DNA from 2 places in the Bradyrhizobium sp. Bra78 genome. Region 1 is predicted to be linked to the other one. Evidence: predicted binding sites of a transcription regulator. Region 1 holds the regulator's gene; the other holds the start of a gene.

Region 1 (7,468 bases):
GCCCTCACGGCGCTGGGAATCTGACCGTTTCGGGACCTATTTCGCCTAACGGCGAGGAACCAAAAGACTTTGTGCATTTTTGTACAGAGTTCCGGGAACGAATGCCCGTCTCGGGACTCATTAGTCCGTTGGGAATTCTACATCGGATTGATCGACGTGTTGGGCAAAACCTACCTCACGAAGCAGGCCTCCCTGCTGATGAAATTCGCCAGAACCACCTCGGATTCTGACCTCTCCGCAAAATTGATCAGCAAGGCCGCCGACCTGAAATCTCAGGCCGATCCGCTGCCCGACAAGGATCAAGGTCCAAAAGCTCCCGACGTCACACTGGACGGCAGTCCGGATGGACAGGCGAGGAGCTGACCGATGCTGGCCGTGGCGCTCGCCATGATCGTCCTTGCCATGGCCACGCTTCTGCCGATCTGTCTCGTTCTCGGGACCATGCCGCGACGGGCCTGATCTCGCCCTCAAGTGCAGTGTGAGCAGCGAGCTGAGTTACGCCCGCTCAGCTGTTTTGCCTCTGCGCCCGCGCTCGGCTAGAAGACTGGCGGAACATTCGCCCGAACGCGCCGAGCAGGAGTTTTCGCCGTGGCCCTGATGCCGGTTTCTGACGCGCTTGCCGCGGTGCTGGCGGGTGCGGATCCGCTGCCGGAGGAGACGGTTTCCCTCGACAACGCCTACCATCGCGTGCTCACGCGCGACGTCGTCGCGCGGCGCACGCAGCCGCCGCAGGCAATGTCGGCGATGGACGGATACGCGGTGCGCGCGGCCGATGCCGCAACGATCGGTTCGACCCTCGCCGTGATCGGCGAGGTCGCCGCGGGCCGGCCGTTCGCAGGATCGGTCGGCGCCGGCGAGGCCGTGCGGATCTTCACCGGCGGCGTCGTTCCCGATGGCGCGGATGCCGTGGTGATCCAGGAGGACACCGTCGCTGACGGCAAGCGCATCACGATCAAGGAAGCCGCGATCTCCGGCCGGCACATCCGCCCCGCGGGCGTCGATTTCCGCGAGGGCGACGTGCTCCTGCGCAAGGGCAGCCAGCTCACCGAGCGCGACCTCGCGCTCGCCGCCGGGATGAATCACCCCCACCTCGCCGTCAGCCGCCGTCCGAAGATCGCAATCCTCGCCACCGGCGACGAGCTGGTGATGCCGGGCACCACGCCCGGTCACGGCCAGATCGTCTATTCCAACGGCTATGCCCTGCATGCGCTGGCTCGCAGCGAGGGGGCCGAAACCGTCGACCTCGGTATTGCCGCCGACGCGCTGGAGGCCACCACCGCCGGCATCCGCCGCGCGCGCGCGAGCGGCGCAGACGTCCTCATCACTACCGGCGGCGCATCGGTCGGCGACCACGATCTGGTCCAGCAGGCGCTGAGGGACGAAGCCGTCGCGATGGCCTTCTGGAAGATCGCGATGCGGCCAGGCAAGCCGATGATGCATGGACGGCTCGGCGCGATGGCTGTGATCGGCCTGCCCGGCAATCCCGTGTCGTCCTATGTGTGCGCCTTCCTGTTCATGGTGCCGCTGATTCGCGCGTTGTCGGGCCGGGCCGCAATTCATCATCACCGCGAGCGCGCCGTGCTCGGCCGCGACGTCGGCGCCAACGACCAGCGCGAGGACTATCTGCGCGCACGTCTGGAGCAGCGCGACGACGGCACGCTCGTCGCCCTTCCCGTCAGCCATCAAGATTCTTCGTTGCTTGCGAATCTCGCTGCGGCACAGGCACTTCTCGTGCGCGCACCGTTCGCGCCGAAAGCCGAGACGGGCTCGCCTTGCGAAGTGTTGCGGCTCCCCGTCTGAGCGTCCCGCCAATGCGCGTTCCGCGAACTTTGCTCTGTTCACGGTAAATTAAGCAGTTGCGGAACATGTATCGAACATATAGTGTCCGTTCATGATTTGTTTCGAGCATGTCGCGGCATATTGCTGAATTCAGCGTCTCGGAATCGAACGACATCAACCGGGGGACTTAGGTCGAGATGTTAACGCGCAAACAATACGAGCTTCTGCGGTTCATCAGTGAACGTCTGAAGGAAAGCGGCGTGCCGCCTTCTTTCGACGAGATGAAGGATGCGCTCGACTTGCGCTCGAAGTCGGGCATCCACCGCCTGATCACGGCGCTCGAGGAGCGCGGGTTCATCCGTCGCCTCCCCAACCGCGCCCGCGCGATCGAAGTCATCAAGCTGCCCGAGCTCCAGGCGGCCGCCGGCAGCCGCCGCGGCTTCACGCCGAGCGTCATCGAGGGCAACCTCGGCAAGGTCCGCGCGAGCTCAAGCCTGTCTGCCGACGAGGGCGAACGCCCCGTTGCCGTGCCGGTAATGGGCCGCATCGCGGCCGGCACGCCGATCGAGGCGTTGCAAACCCGCAGCCATACCATCAGCGTACCGCCTGACATGCTCGGCTCGGGCGAGCATTACGCGCTCGAAGTGCGCGGCGATTCCATGGTCGAGGCCGGCATCCTCGACGGCGACATGGCGCTGATCCAGCGCAACGAGAGTGCCGATACCGGCGACATCGTGGTGGCGCTGATCGACGACGAGGAAGCGACGCTCAAGCGCTTCCGCCGTCGCGGCGCCTCGATCGCGCTCGAGCCCGCCAACGCGGCCTATGAGGTGCGCATCCTGCCGCCCAACAGGGTGAAGATTCAGGGCAAGCTGATCGGCCTGTACCGGAAATACTGATACCGGAAAGTATCCGGCGCATCCGCGCTCGCATGAGCAACGATCGCCATCGACGATTGGAGCGGACGATTGTCCGCTCCCGCTGGGTAGTCTTTCTGGTTTCGCGCAGATTATCCGGCCCCTCCTCCGGCGCTTCATCCTCGGCACGCCGCATGAAGCAGCACCGCTTCGCGGCCTCAGCAGCTCGAGGAAACAGCCATGCGCCAGATCGTCTTGAGCACAGTCGCGGCGGCGCTGATCGCAGTATCAGCGTCGCAAGCCGCCGCACAACCGCCTCGCCCTGTCTGCAAAGGTGGCGGTTAGCGAACGAGCCCGCGCCGGCCGCAATGCAATCGCCTGCCGTCGCAACCGAGCTGGCATTATTCGGGATGGTCGGCCCCCTCAGGGCGCTGACACGCGCCTGCAGAATGCACGGGAAGAGGCTTTGTTCCTATTGGATTCGGGAAAGTTAATGTGATCGTGGCCTGCGGATCCCAGCCGCAGATTTGCCTACAACCAAGCAGACCGTTGCGTGCTTGAACTCTGATAGAGGCCTGCGCCTCGATAAGAGACGCGGGTCGCTGTCTTCGCAAGAGGAGCACCCGATGTGTGACTACAGCCTGCATGCCGTCGCGTCGCGCCCCGCCGAAGTCGGCGAGACGATCGTCACGACAACCTTCCGCGGCACCTCCACGCGCGGCTTTGCGTCCGCAGCCGATCCGACAGTTGCCGTCTGCCTGCTGCCGGGAACGGAGCTCGCCTTTGCCGACAACGTCCGCTACGACAATCGCTGGATCTGGACGCGCACCATCAATTCCCGCGTCGGGAAGTTCGGCAAGATCGATCCGCACATTCCCGATCGCCATCATGACGCGATCGAATTCCCCGACGGTAAATACGTGCTGGTAACGCAGCTCGTTGAAGGCCAGCACGCAACCGTGCTGCAACTGCCGGTGACGCAGCAGCCGGCCGGCGAACGCGAGCACAAGCCGCAGATCACTGCCGACAGACAGCCGACGATTACCCGGCTGCCGATCGGCTGAACACAGCCGCTTCCGGCCGCAAGGTCGGAGGCCAGGATCGAATTGCCATCGCCGGCCGTGGCCGGCGAGACGGTATGGCTTGCGCCCCGCGAAATCCGATCGGATCGACCAAGCCGTTGCGCTTTTCCCGCCGCACGAAGTTTGAGCCGCCCTGCCTGAATTTTGAACGTCCGCCACACAGCCAAATGACCGATGCTGTCAAGGCTTGAGACGGCGGACATGCTCGATGAAAACCTTCATTCGCGTCGTTGAACTCTGGGTGCCGGACCGGACGCGCATGCGGCTGGAGTTCGGTGGCGGCCTCTACGGCGAAGGGCTGTCCGCGTTCAAGGCCGTCAGCGAAGGCTTGCATTTCGGATATGACGAGGGCCTTCCCGGCAAGGCTTGGGCCTCCGGCCACCCCGTGATCCTCACCAAATTCGCCAACTCCTATTTCAAGCGTACCGATCAGGCCCTCGCAGCCGGCCTCACCTGTGGGGTGGCGGTGCCCGTGTTCGCCGGCGAATTCCTCCAGGCCGTCATGGTGCTGTTCTGCGGTGAGGAAGAGGCCCATGTCGGCGCGATCGAGCTCTGGCACAACGACCCTGACGTCTCCCACGAGATGGGGCTCGTCGACGGCTACTACGGCACCGCCGACATGTTCGAATTCAACTCCCGCCACACCAAATTTCCGCGCGGTTTCGGCCTGCCCGGGCGGACCTGGAAGGCGGGGCTGCCGCTGATCATCAAGGACCTGCACGATGCGAAGAGCTTCCTGCGCTGGGAGGACGCGGCCAAGGTCGGGATCAATCTGGGCGTCGGCGTTCCCTATCGGACCGGCGTAGACCATACCTGGGTACTGACATTCCTCTCCGCGCAAGCCACGCCGATCGCGCGACGCTTCGAGATATGGGTTCCGAACGAGACCCGCTCGGCGCTGTTCTTTCGCGCCGGCGATTGCAGTGCGCAGACCGACCTCGCCGCGCTCTATGCAGGAAAATCCATCGCCAGGGGCGAAGGCAGCATCGGTGGCGCCTGGGCCACCGGCATGCCCGCGCTCAACGACGAGCTCGCGCATGACGGCTCGGCCGCCGGCTCTGAGGCCTGCGCATCCGGACTGAGCCGGATGGTGGCCTTGCCGGTCATCGGCAACAGCACGCTCGAAGCCGTGCTGGCCTGGTACCTCTAAAGCGCGATGAGATTGCGATGAATCATCATCGCGCTTTAGCGTTCTTGTTTGAGCATGACCTTTTCGGAAAACCGCTTCGCACTTTTCCGGATCATGCCCTGCCCGATCGGTTCAATCGTCGGCCTGCAAGTCGGTCTCCGCCGGCGTTGCGTCGCGGTTGCGGGGCGCAGCCGTCTTCGGCGCAAGACTGCCGTCGAAATCACCTTCGCCGGCGCCGGCCGGCAACCAGGGGCGGCTCGCACCTCGCGCCCTCACCGCCTGAACCGCAAAGCCGTCCCCCCGCTGCGTCAGGGCCAGCGCGCCCTGGCTCGCGAGCCGCTGCCGATCGACCACCATCGCGGCGCAATCGGGCGGCACGGGACGCGCCGTCACCACAAGCGCGGCCCGGCTGCAATCGTCCGCCAACGCGTCGATGCGCAGTGCCAGCGCGACCAACCGCCCGTCGCCGAGCGGCGTCACGCAGCCGGACTCGTCGCAGGACACGCCGTCGGCCAGCGAGGCATGACCGCCATCGCGCGGATCGGCGTCGGCAGCCAGCCATTCCTTGAGCAGAAAGCCGTCCTTGCTGGCCCGGATCAGATGCAGTTGCCCGTCCCTGCCCCGCACCGCGACACTCGCACCGTCGCCGGCAATCAGGATGTCGGGCTGGCGCGCGGCCAGCCCCCAGGCAATCGCGGCCAGCAACACCAGCGCGCCGGACCAACGCAGCGGCGTGCGCAGCAGGCCCATCACGATGATCCCGAGGCTGGCCGCGATCAGCGGCGCGATGCCGAAGGCCGGGATGCGGCCGACCGCGCCCGGTAATGCGGCGACCCAGCGCGAGACCGCGATCATCCAGTCGATGCCGATTCCCATCAGCCACCAGCACACGCTGTCGAGCCCGAACGGCGCCGCAAGCAGGCCCAACAGCCCCGCCGGCATCACCAGCGCCGAGACGACCGGCATCGCGCCGAGATTGGCGAGCACGCCGAACGGCGTGACGCGGTGGAAGTGGAAGGCGGCATAGGGCGTGGTCGCGAGCCCCGCGATCAGCGAGGCCAGGAACAGCATCGCGATCTCGCGGCCGCCCCACATCGCAACGCGCGCGGTCGCCGAATGGTCGGGCGAGGCAAACAAGTTCGGCATGCCGATCTGCACCAGCGCCACCAGCCCGAGCGTTGCCGCGAACGACATCTGAAAACTCGGATGCACCAGCGCTTCCGGCGCGACCGCCAGCACGATCAGCGCGGCCACGGCCAGCGTACGGAAGGTGATGGCGCGGCGATCGACCATCACCGCGATCAGCACCACCGCGGTCATGAAGAACGATCTTTGCGTGGCCACCTCCGCACCAGACAGCAGCAGGTAGAACGCGGCCGCAACCAGCGCCGCGGCCGCCGACCATTTCTTGATGGCGAAGCCGGCCGCCAGTCCCGGGATCAGAGCGAGCAGCGCACGGACCGCAAAGAAGACCACGCCGGCGACGACGGCCATGTGATAGCCGGAGATCGAGAGCACATGGCCCAGCCCCGAAATGAACATCGCATCGTTGACGGGGGTGGTGATCGCATCGCGCCGGCCCGTGAGCAGCGCGGTCGCGATCGCGCGATTGTCGCCGTCGAGCGTCGCACGAATGCGTGCGTCGATCGCATCGCGCAGGCCCTGCATCAAGGCCGCGTAGCGCAGCCGCAAACCACCGGCATCCGGCGGCACTGAAGCTGCGATCGCGCCCATCACGAAGCCGGAGGCGCCGATGCCCTGGAAGAACATGTCGCGGGAGAAATCGTAGCTGCCGGGGCGGAGCGGCGAAAGCGGCGGCAACAGCCGCGCCTTCAATTGCACGAAGCTGCCGACCTCGGGCGCGGTCCCCTTGCGGACCGACAGGCGCACGCGCTCGAGCTTGACGTCACTGCGCGGTACCTCCATCGCGGTGACCCGCAGAACGAAACGGTCGGTGCGCTCGCGGATGTCGCGGGCCTCGACGAAGCCCGACAACGACACCGAATAGAGCGGTTTTGCCAATAAGGTGTGGGCGATGCGCGCCGTCTTCCAGGTCGCGGCGGCGAAGCCGGCCGCGACCGCCGCGATCATGATTGCGGCCGCAAACAGCCGGCTCCGCCGCAACAGGACCGCCGCGATCGTGAGCGCGACCGCCGTCGCAGCGACGACCCAGAGCACCGGCTCATGATCTGCGGCAAAGTACAGCGCGATACCGCCGCCGAAAGCGACAGGCACCCAAGGCAGCAGCCGGCCGGCGCCGGCCTCGGCCCGCGCCCAAATGCGCAAGGCCTCGACGATCGAGGGCCAGGCGCCAAAACCTGCGGGCACGAAGCCACCGGCAGGCGCGGCTCGGCCGACAGGCCAAGTCCCCGCGATCCCGCTTGCAGTCCCCTGGGACCGAACTGGCCGGCCCTGCTCCGCCATTCCCTGCACCTTGCGATACGCAACCGGCGCAGAGGCTACCGGAACGTGCAGGCAGCCGAAAAGCGGTACAGATCAGGAACGGAAGGGCTTCGCCCTATTTTTCCTGTTCCATCGTAACGGCGACGTCCGCCTTGGCCGACAGCCGCACCTTGTTGCCCTCGACACCGGCGACGAGGCCCTTGTCGATGAAGTGATGG
Region 2 (7,468 bases), on a different contig from region 1:
GAGCTGGCCATCCTTGGGCGGACCTTTCGGTCCGGTCGGATCTTTCTTAGGCCTTCACTCCGCCGCAACCATTCGCGGAAGCGGAACGTAAAGCCGGTCACGGAAACAGCATAATACGGTTCTTTGCGGATTGACTACCGCTCCTGCATATTTTTCCCAAGAATGCCGGAGTGTTACGGCCTCGGCACCTCTAATCGGAATCTGGCAGCGCCGCCCTGGCCGAGCGGCATTTCCAGCTCGGGCAGGATCGTCTTGAGCTCGCCATGCAGCGTGTAAGGGGGATTGACGATCAGGAGGCCGGTGGAGGTGAGAGCCGAGCCGTCGGCTTGCGGCGCAACGCTGAACTCGAGGCGCAGGCAATTTGCCGGCGGCTTTGCTGCGGCTGCGAGCCGAGCCACTGATTGCGCCAGGGCGTCGGTGGCACGCCGGCTCTTGGCGGGATACCAGATTACATAGATACCGGTCGCCCATTTCGCGAAAGCCGCCGAGAAGGCTTCGCCGAGCTTTTCGAACTCGTCCTTTGCCTCGAACGGGGGGTCGATCAGCACGACCCCGCGCCGTTCCTTGGGCGGCACGAAAGCCGGCAGCGCCACCCAGCCGTCGAGATCGACCACGCGGGCCTGTTCGTCGCGGCGCAGCACGCCGATCAGCGCCTTGCGCGCCTTCGGCTCGAGCTCGCAGGCGACGAGGCGGTCCTGCGGCCTGAGCATGCCGCGCGCGATCAGCGGCGAGCCCGGATAGGCCTTGAGTTCGCCCTTCGGATTGTAGGCGCGGACGATGTCGAGATAAGGCTTCGTCAGGGCTACGGTCTCGTTCGACAGCCGCGCCTGCATCAGCCGCGCGATGCCGGTCAGCCACTCGCCGCCGCGGCGCGCCTCGTCGCCTTCGAGATCGTAGAGGCCGGCGCCGGCATGGGTGTCGATGACGCGGAACGCCCCGGGCTTGTCCTGCAGATAGGTGATGATGCGTGCCAGCACGATGTGCTTGATGACATCGGCGAAGCTGCCGGCATGGAAGGCGTGGCGGTAGTTCATGAGGAAGAGTTACGACATCGGGCGATGAAAGTAACTGTTGTCATTCACGGCGGTGCACCCGCACCGAACCATGAGGCGCAATTGCGCATCTGAGAATCCATTTCGCCGCCGCCGATCTGGATGCCGGGATTTCGCGCATGTGCGCCCGGCATCACGTGCCGAGAGCTCGCGCTACCCGCCCCTGATCGGCGGCATCGTCACCTGGTCGCGGCGGCAGGCGCGGCGGTCGGTCTCCTCGCAGGCCCGGAATTGCAGGTCCTTGCTGAGGCAGATGCGGACTTCGGACAGCCGCGTCCGGTTGCAGGTGATTGAGACGGCGGCATTGCTGAGGCCCGGGTTGGCCTTGATGAAAGCCTCCTCGACCTCCGCCGGCGCCACGGTCTTGGCTTGCGACAAATCGAGATATTCGGCCGGAATCTTGATCGCGGCGCGCGCCTTTCGGATCGTCTCGAAATAGCCGCGGTCGGCAAGCCCCGAGCAGGTGCCGTGCTTGTCCCACTCGTTGAAGATCAGCCCCGGCGCGGGCATCAGGTCGAGCATCGAGGAGACGATGCTGCGGTTCAGCCGCGGCGCCGGCCGCTGGCAATATTCCGGAAAACCGTTCTCATATTGCGGCCACAGACCATGCACCACGAAAGCGTAGGGCCGTCCGCTGCACTGGATCTGCGAGCGGCCGCCGCGCTCCGCCGCCTCCTCGCAGAAGGAGGGAGACCACGACAGCGAGAGCACATAGAAGTCGAATTCGCCGGGCGCGTTCTGCCGCTTGTCCTGGGCCTTCGCGCCGCCGGCGAGGGTGGCCAGTCCCGCGGCCAAGGTCAGCGAGATCGTCAGGCGGGAGAACGAATGCAATCTGGAATGAAACATGGCGACGCCCCTCAACTAGACTGTGCAACCGAGCCTAGCAGGCGATAAGAACATTTCAAGAACAAAATTCGAGCCGGGAGCGTTTAGTCGCCCGATCGGTGCGAATCAGCGCTCTTCCGATCAGGGCTTGTAATCAGGGCCTGGCGGCGCGGCAGGCCGGGTTGTAGGCCCAGTTGCGGTCGAGCCCGACCACGCACCATTCGACGCCATTGCCGTAGCCGGCGAAGCCGCCGTCCTCGATGATCGAGAAGTGCACTTTGCGCATCTTGCCGTCGGTGAGCATGGCTTCGCCGGTGCAATAGCGGCGCGGAATATTGTCGGACTGCCAGGGCCGGAAAGCGGTCTCGTGAACGGCTGTAAAGCCGGTGATCTTCAAGGAGGAATTCCAGAACGAGCTTTCCTTCTCCCAGAACTGGGTGGCGATCGTCGGCAGCGCCTTGTCGCAATCGGCGACGGCACCGTCATAGCGCGGCCCGCTCAGCCAGAAATTCAGCTCCAGCGGATTGGCGGCCCTGGCCTCACCGAGCGACAGCGCCCCGAACAGGAGGCCTAGCACGGCGGCAAAACGGAGTGATTTCAGGGGGGGCGAGGCGCGCATGGGCAATCCAGACAGCATGATCTGCGAGGGTGGGACGGTGCCGCGAAGGCCGGGCGGGGTCAAGTGCAGCGCGGCAACACTCGGCCAAGAGTTGACTGCAATGCTGCGTCAGACAGGCCTTCCGTTCTTTTCACAGCCGCGCAGGCACCGTAAACTGGCGCCAACCAATTGGAGTAACGGGAATGCGAATCATTGCGGCCGCGGGCCTTCTTGCCTTGGGTATGATGGCGAGCCAGTCGGCGCGCGCCGATCTTCTTCCGGTGCCTCCGTTCAAGGGCAACGACACCGGCGGCATCATCGCCTATTCGATGGCGACGCAGGTCGATGCCCGGCAGGCCGCGGTCGACCACTGCGCGCGCTACGGCAAGGTCGTGAAATTCCTTGCGGTGCAGGCCTATGAGGGCGGCTACATCTCGTTCTCCTGCCGCTGGGTGCCCTATGGTGCCGCCGACCAGCCGATCCGCACGCTCTACTGAGGCGTTGTCGTAACGCCGCGTCTCTCAGCCGGGAGCCTCTCACATGACGCGCAAACTTGTTTTGCTCGGCTCGACTCTTTGCCTGGTGCTGTCGGCCGGTGCGGCCTGCGCCGACGATCTGCCGGTGCGTAAGGCCGGTCTGTGGGAGCTGAAGATGGCCAGGACCGGCTCGGCGATGCCGGACATGACCATGCAGCATTGCACCGACGAGAGCGTCGACAAGGAGATGAACAACAACGTCTCGCCGATGGCCAAGCAGATCTGCGCCAAGCAGGACATCAGGAAGACCGCGACCGGCTATGTCAGCGATTCCGAGTGCAACGTCGCCGGCATCAGCACGACCTCGCATGCCGAGATCACGGGCGATTTCAACTCGGCCTACACCGTGAAAACCTCCTCGCACGCGCAAGGCGGCGCCGCCGGTACCGCGGGGCGCGATACCACAATGACTCTCGAAGCGAAGTGGCTGGGAGCCTGCAAGCCGGACCAGAAGCCCGGCGACATCGTGATGCCCGGCGGCTTCAAGATGAACGTGCGCGACGTCGACAAGCTGAAAGCGCTGCTGCCGAAATAGGCGGCCGCGCCGCGAAACCGGTGCGCCCCCTCGCCCCGTTCCTACGGGGCGAGGTGAGAAGTAACTACACCGGTATCCGCACGCTCGCTCGCAATCCCCCCATCGGGCTGTCGCCGAGCGTGATGTCGCCGCCGTGCGAGCGGGCGATGTCGCGGGCGATGGCAAGGCCGAGGCCGGTGCCGCCTTCGTCCTGGTTACGGGCGTTGTCCAGCCGCAGGAACGGCTTGAACACCTCTTCGCGCAAATGGGCGGGAATGCCCGGGCCGTCGTCGTCGACCGTGACGGTCAGATAACGGTGATCGCGCTGGCCGGTGATGGCGATGGCCTTGCCGTAGCGGGCGGCGTTGGTGACGAGGTTGGCAAGGCAGCGCTTGAACGAGGCCGGCTTCACCGTGACCACGGGCAATCCGTTGAACGCGACGGTCGCAGTGTGGCCGTGACGCTCCGCGTCGCTGCGAAGCTCCTCGAGCGCCTGCGCCATGTCGGTCGGCTGCGACTGCTCGCCGGAATCGCCGCGCGCGAAAGCGAGGTAATCCTCCAGCATCATCGACATCTCGTCGACGTCCTTGCGCATGCCTTCGAGTTCGGGGTTGTCGCCGATCAGCGCCAGCTCGAGCTTGAACCGGGTCAGGATGGTGCGCAGATCATGGCTGACGCCGGCGAGCATCGCGGTGCGCTGCTCCATCGTGCGCTCGATGCGCGATTTCATTTCGAGGAAGGCGACCGCCGCGCGCCGAACTTCGCGCGCGCCTCTGGGTCGGAAGTTCGGCGCCTCGCGGCCCTTGCCGAAACTTTCCGCGGCATCGGCAAGCCGCAGGATAGGCTTGATCTGATTGCGCAGGAACAGCACGGCGACGATCAGCAGGATCGACGACGTTCCGACCATCCAGAACAGGAAGATCTCCGAGTTCGAGGCATAGGCAGCGCTGCGTTGCGCGAACACGCGCATCACGGCGTCGTCGAGCTGGATGCGGATCTCGACGAGGTTGGATCGGCCGACCGTGTCGATCCAGAACGAGCGTCCGATCTGGCGGCCGAGCTGCACCGAGAGCGTCTGGTCGAGCAGCGAGAAGAACGGTTTTGGCCCGGGCGGCGGCATGTCGCCGGCGGGCAGGAAATCGACGACGAGGCCGAGGCGCTGCTGGGCGATGCGGCGGATCTGGTCGCGATCCTTGTCCTGCGGATAGCCCTTGTAGACGTCGATCAGTGCGGCGATGTCCTGCACCACCGCGGCCGACAGGCGGCGTGTCACCGTGTTCCAGTGCCGCTCCATGAACACGAAGGCGACTACCGATTGCAGGATCACCATCGGCACGATCATGATGAGGAGCGCGCGGGCATAGAGGCCTGTCGGCATCCAGCCCTTGAACGCGTTGCCCATCCAGCCATTGACGGCGGAGACGCGGCCGGCGGCGCTTTTGAGCAGCGTCAGGCCGGTATCGATCGTGCTCATCGGTCGCGCTTCACTGCTCTGACTCTATGGCGATGCCACCAGGCGGTAGCCGATCCCGCGCACCGCCTGGAGGAAAAGCGGATTGGCGGGGTCGGTCTCGATCTTGCGCCGCAGGCGGTTGATCTGAACGTCGACGGCGCGCTCGTTGACGCTGCCATTGCCGGTCAGCGCGCTGCGCGGCACGGTTTCGCCCGGCGTTTCCGACAGGATTCGCAGCATCTCGCGCTCGCGGTCGGTGAGGTGGATGACGTCTTCGCCCTGGCGCAGTTCGCCGCGATCGAGATGGTAGACGTAGGGACCGAACGCGATCTTCTCGACCGCCGCGGCCTGCGGTGGCGGAGCGGCGCGCTTGAGGATGTTGTTGATGCGCAGCGCAAGCTCGCGCGGCTCGAACGGCTTTGCGACGTAGTCGTCCGCGCCGATCTGCAAGCCCTCGATGCGGGCTTCCGCTTCATGGCGTGCCGTCAGCATCACGATCGGCACCGAGGAGGAGGTCCGGATGAAGCGGGCGAGGTCGAAGCCGGTCTCGCCGGGCATCATCACGTCGAGGATCAGGAGATCGAAATGCAGGCCTAAAAGCTTCGAGCGCGCGTCGCCGGCACTGGCCGCGGTGGTGACGCGATAACCTTCACTGGCGAGGAAGCGCGACAACAGATCGCGGATGCGGCGGTCGTCGTCGACCAGCAGCAGATGCGGCGCGTCGTCTGCCGGTTGCACCGGCGGACGGGTGAGCGTGGCAGCGAGCGGCACGGTCACTCCTTTGCGTCTTGATTGACGGAGGCGAAGATCGTCTCGAGCACCTTGTCCGGATCCTCGCGGTCGATCATAGCGCGCAGGAAGCGCTTGACGGTCTCGGCATCCTGCGGAGCCATCTCGGCGAGTGCCTTGGTGATCCGCGTGGTCTGAAGGCCGGCCAGCTTCTGCACCAGCGCTTCGCCCTTCGGCGTCGCGTAGAGCAGGCGCTGGCGGCGATCATTGTCGCCGGTCTTCTGCACGATATAGCCCTCGTCCAGGAGCTGCTTGAGCACACGGCCGAGCGACTGCTTGGTGATGCGCAGGACATCGAGCAGGTCGGCGACCTTGAGGCCGGGATAGCGATAGACGAAATGCATGACCCGGTGATGGGCCCGGCCGAAGCCGAACGCCTCCAGCTCCTGGTCGGGATCGCCGACGAAATCGCGATAGGCGAAAAACAGCAGCTCGATGATATCCCAGCGCAAATTGCCTCCATCGCCTGCGGCCGGCCGAGGCTCGGCAGCGTCTTGAGGGGGAGTCGCGAAATTTATGTCAGGCATATTGACGTATCTTGGGTTCAATGTTACAAAACGATCAGCCCGCACGAAATTTTAGATCGTTTCGCGTCGGGTGGCAGTTTCAAGAGCGGCCGGAGAGAGCCGGACAGGCGGCAACGGCCGGATCAGATCTACCGTGCGATTGTCGAGCGGCATTTCGGCAAAACATACTGGACTTCTGCCTTCCGCAAAAGCATGTCCTCGCCGACATGCTGGCCACGGAAACCGGCCGTAACAAGGCTGGCGGTGGTCCGGCCAGTAACCTAATCAAGCCAGCCGGGCCCGGAACGGGCAGGCAGGCGCCAGAACAGCGCCGCCAACGGCAGCGGGAGCCAAGGACATGAGCATGACATTCGACATCCAGCCCGCATCCAATCCGACGCCAGAGAAGGACCGCGTCGCCAAGCTGGTGGACCCCGGCTTCGGGCGGGTCTTCACCGATCACATGGCGATCGTCCGCTACAACCAGGCCAAGGGTGGCTGGTACGAGGCGCGGATCGAGGCGCGCGCCAACTTCCAGCTCGATCCGGCTGGTGCCGTCCTGCACTACGCTCAGGAAATTTTTGAAGGCCTCAAGGCCTACAAGCGCGACGACGGCGGCGTGAACCTGTTCCGCCCCGATGCCAATGCACGGCGCTTCAAGGACTCCGCCGACCGCATGGCGATGGCGCAAATCCCCGAGGACGTCTTCATCGAGGCGGTCGAGCAGGTCGTGCGCATCGACCGCGCCTGGATGCCTGGCGGTGAGGGCAGCCTTTACCTGCGCCCCTTCATGATCGCGAGCGAGACCTTCCTCGGCGTCAAGCCGTCGTCCGAATACATTTTTGCGGTGATCGCCTCGCCGGTCGGCTCCTATTTCAAGGGCGGCCCCGCGCCGGTGTCGATCTGGGTGTCGGAGAACTATACGCGCGCCGCGGTCGGGGGCACCGGCGCGGTCAAGTGCGGCGGCAATTATGCCGCCAGCCTGCGCGCCCAGGCCGAAGCGATCCAGCACGGCTGCGATCAGGTCGTCTTCCTCGACGCGATCGAGCGCCGCTATGTCGAGGAGCTCGGCGGCATGAACGTGTTCTTCGTGTTCGACGACGGCTCCCTCTCGACGCCGCCGCTCGGCACGATCCTGCCCGGCATCACCCGCGATTCCATCATCGCGCTGGCAAGAGATGCCGGCAAGACCGTG

Evidence for each region. The regulator LexA, encoded in region 1, represses DNA repair genes until DNA is damaged. The targets are predictions, from matches to a motif close to TGTTCNNNNTGTGTTCNG.
Region 2: a site for LexA is predicted at 1,945-1,962, ahead of OC450_RS11780 (ribonuclease T2). Genes of this name have one in related genera too.

The regions. Positions count from the first base shown of each region.
Region 1 is NZ_JALJRE010000010.1:245,228-252,695, reverse strand. Features, by position in the region: gene OC450_RS22960 (HAD-IA family hydrolase) at 1-24, shown strand, start outside; gene OC450_RS22955 (hypothetical protein) at 157-363, shown strand; gene glp (gephyrin-like molybdotransferase Glp) at 589-1,800, shown strand; gene lexA (transcriptional repressor LexA) at 1,977-2,678, shown strand; gene OC450_RS22940 (hypothetical protein) at 3,263-3,700, shown strand; gene OC450_RS22935 (GAF domain-containing protein) at 3,927-4,868, shown strand; gene OC450_RS22930 (ComEC/Rec2 family competence protein) at 4,980-7,271, opposite strand; gene OC450_RS22925 (DUF2171 domain-containing protein) at 7,366-7,468, opposite strand, start outside.
Region 2 is NZ_JALJRE010000004.1:245,555-253,022, forward strand. Features, by position in the region: gene OC450_RS11775 (23S rRNA (adenine(2030)-N(6))-methyltransferase RlmJ) at 174-1,034, opposite strand; gene OC450_RS11780 (ribonuclease T2) at 1,206-1,898, opposite strand; gene OC450_RS11785 (hypothetical protein) at 2,032-2,496, opposite strand; gene OC450_RS11790 (hypothetical protein) at 2,679-2,972, shown strand; gene OC450_RS11795 (DUF3617 domain-containing protein) at 3,016-3,546, shown strand; gene OC450_RS11800 (ATP-binding protein) at 3,611-4,999, opposite strand; gene OC450_RS11805 (response regulator) at 5,024-5,755, opposite strand; gene OC450_RS11810 (MarR family winged helix-turn-helix transcriptional regulator) at 5,752-6,294, opposite strand; gene OC450_RS11815 (branched-chain amino acid aminotransferase) at 6,632-7,468, shown strand, end outside.